DNA from 2 places in the Burkholderia sp. MR1-5-21 genome. Region 1 is predicted to be linked to the other one. Evidence: predicted binding sites of a transcription regulator. Region 1 holds the regulator's gene; the other holds the start of a gene.
The links. The regulator sigma-54, encoded in region 1, starts transcription at its own class of promoters, with help from an activator protein. The targets are predictions, from matches to a motif close to TGGCANGNAANCTGCTTT.

Region 1 (2,394 bases):
ATCGATCACCTGATCGCTATGCCGTAGCACCCGGTCCAGCTTGGTGATCACGTATTCGCGAATTGCAGGCGTGACTTCGAGATGATGTCCACTGATCTTCAGGTTCATAGTGCTTCTCCAAGCGAGTGACCACCAATCCGCTTCGATGCGGTCGTCCGGTCGACTTGCCCGTGCCGCCCGAGGCGGCCGATTGCGGACAGGTCGCCCGGCTTGTCCGCCGAAGGCGCGGCGGCCGGAACACGCCTGCCGCCGGGCAGGCAGCAGGCTTAAAGAGACTTGCGCAGATTCACTGCCGGGATCTTGAGGGCTTCGCGATACTTGGCAACCGTGCGGCGCGCGACCACGAAGCCTTGTTCTGCCAGCAGTTCGGCAATTCGGCTGTCCGAAAGAGGCGATTTTGGGTCTTCGGCTCCTATCAGTTGCTTGATCAGGGCACGGATGGCGGTCGACGATGCGGCGCCACCGGTGTCGGTCGAGACGTGAGATCCGAAGAAGTACTTAAATTCAAGCGTCCCGAACGGGGTCAGCATGTACTTCCCGGTTGTCACACGGCTGACAGTTGACTCGTGTAGGCCCAGCGTATCAGCAATCTCCCGCAAAACCAAGGGGCGCATCGCAATTTCGCCGTGCGCAAAGAAATTCTTCTGACGTTCGACAATAGCCTGCGCGACGCGCAGGATCGTGTCGAAGCGCTGCTGGATATTCTTGATCAGCCAGCGCGCTTCCTGCAGTTGCTGCTTGAGCGAACCGGCGGACGGATCGCCGCGGCTGTTGCGCAGGATGTTCGCGTAGAGATTGTTGATCCGCAGGCGCGGCACGACTTCCGGATTGAGTTCCGCCTGCCAGCCCTGGCCGGCCTTCTTCACGATGATGTCGGGCACGACGTAGTCGGCCTCGGCCTTGCCGTATGCGGCGCCGGGGAACGGCTCCAGCGAGCGGATCAGCGCGTGCGCGTCGCGCAGCGCGTCGTCGGTCGTCTTCAGGTGCTTGCGCAACCGTGTGAAGTCGCGCGCGGCCAGCAGTTCGAGGTATTGCGACACGATCTCGAGCGACAGCGTGCGCGCCGGGGACGGATCGAGCCGCAGCAACTGCAGCTTCAGGCATTCGGATGCAGAGCGGGCCCCGACCCCGGACGGGTCGAAGCTGTGCAGCAGCGCGAGCGCGGCGTTCAATTCGTCGCAGTCGACCTCGAGCTCGGGCGGCAGGTCGGCGAGCACCTCGTCGAGCGTCGCGGTCAGGTAGCCGTCGTCGTCGAGCGATTCGATCAGGAACATCACGAGCGCGCGGTCGCGCGGCCCGGCCTGCGTGACGCGCAGCTGCGCGGACAGATGGTCGCGCAGCGACGTCGCGGCTTCCTGCACCTGCAGCGGCGGGAGGTCGTCGTCGTCGGACGCGCCGCTCGCGCGGCCGAATTCGTCGAGGTTCCACTGCGGACCGTCGCCGCTGTCGCTGTTCGCGTAGCCGTCGTAATCGTCGCCGCCGGACGGCTCGTCGCGCTCGGCGCGCTCGCCGGTCTGGCCGGTGCCATTGGTGCCGGCCATCGGCTCGGGGTTCGATGCGGGCGGCGTCTGCGCGATCAGCGAACCGTCCGCTGCAACGCGCAGCGGGCTCGCGATCCATTCGTCGTCGTTCTCGAGCAGTGGATTCTGGGCGACCGCCATCGCCACTTCCTGCTGGAGTTCGAGCGTCGACAGCTGCAGGAGCCGGATCGACTGCTGCAGTTGCGGCGTCAGCGCCAGATGTTGCGACAGGCGGAGTTGAAGGCTGGCTTTCATGGCAAGGAGGGAGTCATACCCGGAGTTTGCCACGACGCAGGTGCATTGGGCCATCCGCGATTACGCGCGGCAAGGAATGGGGGCGAAACGGGGCGCGGCCCCGCGCGGCAGAGCCGGGCGGGGCCGCACAGGGCGTTGCCGTGACGGTGCGTTACATGCGGAAGTGTTCGCCGAGGTACACGCGGCGCACGCTTTCGTTCTCGATGATTTCGCTGGGGGCGCCGGCCGCGAGCACCGAGCCGTCGCTGATGATGTACGCGTGGTCGCAGATGCCGAGCGTTTCGCGCACGTTGTGGTCCGTGATCAGCACGCCGATGTTGCGCTGCTTCAGGAACTTGACGATCTTCTGGATCTCGAGCACCGCGATCGGGTCGACGCCCGCGAACGGTTCGTCGAGCAGGATGAAGCTCGGGTTGGTCGCGAGCGCGCGCGCGATCTCGACGCGCCGGCGTTCGCCGCCCGACAGCGACAGCGCCGGGTTCTCGCGCAGGTGGCCGATCTGCAGCTCGTCGAGCAGCGCTTCGGTGCGCGACGCGATCGCGTCCTTGGACAGGCGCTTGCCGTCGTCGCCGTATTGCAGCTCGAGCACCGCGCGGATGTTTTCCTCGACGGTCAGCTT
Region 2 (2,394 bases), on a different contig from region 1:
AACGGCACGGCGCACGCACGACGCTCGTCCACCGGCTGCACGACGGCCCGCTGCGCGTGCAGCGGCCGCTGTACCCGGAAGGCGACGCGATCTGCCACGCGGTGATCGTCCATCCGCCGGGCGGCGTCGCGGGCGGCGACCGGCTCGATCTCGACGTTGCGCTCGGCGACGGCACGCACGCGGTGCTGACGACGCCCGGCGCGACCAAGTGGTACAAGTCGAACGGCCTCGACGCGACCCAGCGCATCGGCATCGTGCTCGGCGACCACGCGAAGCTCGACTGGCTGCCGCAGAACAACCTGTTCTTCGACGCCGCGCATGCGTCGCTCGACTTCACGCTGACGCTCGGCGCGGGCGCAAGCGCGCTCGGGTGGGACGCGACGCAGCTCGGCCGGCAGGCGGCCGGCGAAGCGTGGTCGGCGGGCCGCATCGCGTCGACGTCGACGCTCGTCGACGCCGCCGGCCAGCCGCTCTGGACCGAACGCGCGCGGCTCGACGCGACCGACACGCTGCGCGGCGCGCCGCAGGTTCTCGCGGGTTTTGCGGTCTACGGCACGCTGTGGGCGGCCGGCGCCACGTGCGATGCCGCACTTGCCGAATCGCTCGCCGCGCGCATGCCGTTCGACGACACGCTGCGCGCGGGCGCGACCTGCGTGACGCCGGGCGTCGTGCTCGTGCGCGCGCTCGCCGTGTCGATGGAGGTGCTGCAGCGGCACTTCGCCGACTGCTGGCTGCACCTGCGCCCGATCGTGCACGGCGTCGCCGCGCAGCCGCTGCGGCTATGGCAGACCTGAACGCACCATTTCGATGCAACGCCGTGCGCGACCCGGTCGAGCGCGCACGCGCCGTGCACCATGAACGCGCATCCGCTCCCCACCGGAACGCGTGCCGCGCATGGCATGCACCTTGCTCCCCTTTTATCTGACGATCGCGACGGTCGCTGCGACGCGGTGCTACGATAAGCCGCCCACCCGATCGCGTGCCGGTCGCCGGCAAATATTACGTTTTCCTGAACGCCCGCCTTCATGAAACTGACTCCCCGAGAAAAAGACAAGCTGCTGATCTTCACGGCAGCGCTGCTCGCCGAGCGCCGCCGCGCGCGCGGCCTCAAGCTCAACTATCCGGAAGCGGTCGCGTTCATCACCGCCGCGCTGATGGAAGCGGCGCGCGACGGCAAGACCGTCGCCGAGGTGATGCACTACGGCACCACGCTGCTCACGCGCGACGACGTGATGGACGGCGTGCCGGAAATGATTCCCGACATCCAGGTCGAGGCGACCTTCCCGGACGGCACGAAGCTCGTCACCGTCCATCACCCGATTCCGTGAGGCACTGCGCATGATCCCCGGCGAAATCCTCACCGACGACGGCGAGCACGAACTGAACGCGGGCCGCGCGACGATCACGCTGACCGTCGCGAACACCGGCGACCGCCCCGTGCAGGTCGGCTCGCACTACCACTTCTTCGAAGTCAACGACGCGCTGTCGTTCGACCGCGCGGCCGCGCGCGGCTTCCGGCTCAACATCGCGGCCGGCACTGCCGTGCGCTTCGAGCCGGGCCAGACGCGCACGGTCGAGCTCGTCGCGCTGGCGGGCGAACGCGCCGTCTACGGTTTTCAGGGCAAGGTGATGGGGCCGCTGTAAGCCGCTCCGCTCTTCAGGAACAGCACGACATGACACTACGCTTGAGCCGCCGCGCATACGCGGAGATGTTCGGGCCGACGACGGGCGACCGCATCCGTCTCGCCGACACCGAATTGCTGATCGAGATCGAACGCGACTTCACGATCTACGGCGAGGAAGTGAAATTCGGCGGCGGGAAGGTGATCCGCGACGGGATGGGCCAATCGCAGCGCGTCGCCGCCGACGTGCCCGACACCGTCGTCACGAACGCGGTGATTCTCGATCACTGGGGCATCGTGAAGGCCGACATCGCGATCAAGCACGGCCGCATCGCCGCGATCGGCAAGGCCGGCAACCCCGACATCCAGCCGGGCGTGACGATCCCGATCGGCGCCGCGACCGAAGTGATCGCGGGCGAAGGGCTGATCGTGACCGCGGGCGGCATCGACACGCACATCCACTTCATCAGCCCGCAGCAGATCGACGAGGCGCTCGCATCGGGCGTGACGACGATGCTCGGCGGCGGCACGGGCCCCGCCACCGGCACCAACGCGACGACCTGCACGCCGGGCCCGTGGCACATGGAGCGGATGCTGCAGGCGGCGGACGGCTGGCCGATCAACCTCGGCTTTCTCGGCAAGGGCAATGCGAGCCTGCCGCAGCCGCTCGTCGAGCAGATCGCGGCCGGCGCGATCGGGCTGAAGCTGCACGAGGACTGGGGCACGACGCCCGCCGCGATCGACAACTGCCTGTCGGTCGCCGACGACACCG

Region 2: a site for sigma-54 is predicted at 896-913, ahead of ureA (urease subunit gamma). Genes of this name have one in related genera too.

Annotation. Positions count from the first base shown of each region.
Region 1 is NZ_JBSAXD010000009.1:211,177-213,570, forward strand. Features, by position in the region: gene hpf (ribosome hibernation-promoting factor, HPF/YfiA family) at 1-108, opposite strand, end outside; gene ACV229_RS15210 (RNA polymerase factor sigma-54) at 267-1,775, opposite strand; gene lptB (LPS export ABC transporter ATP-binding protein) at 1,927-2,394, opposite strand, start outside.
Region 2 is NZ_JBSAXD010000021.1:117,037-119,430, reverse strand. Features, by position in the region: gene ACV229_RS26170 (urease accessory protein UreD) at 1-794, shown strand, start outside; gene ureA (urease subunit gamma) at 1,026-1,328, shown strand; gene ACV229_RS26160 (urease subunit beta) at 1,339-1,644, shown strand; gene ureC (urease subunit alpha) at 1,674-2,394, shown strand, end outside.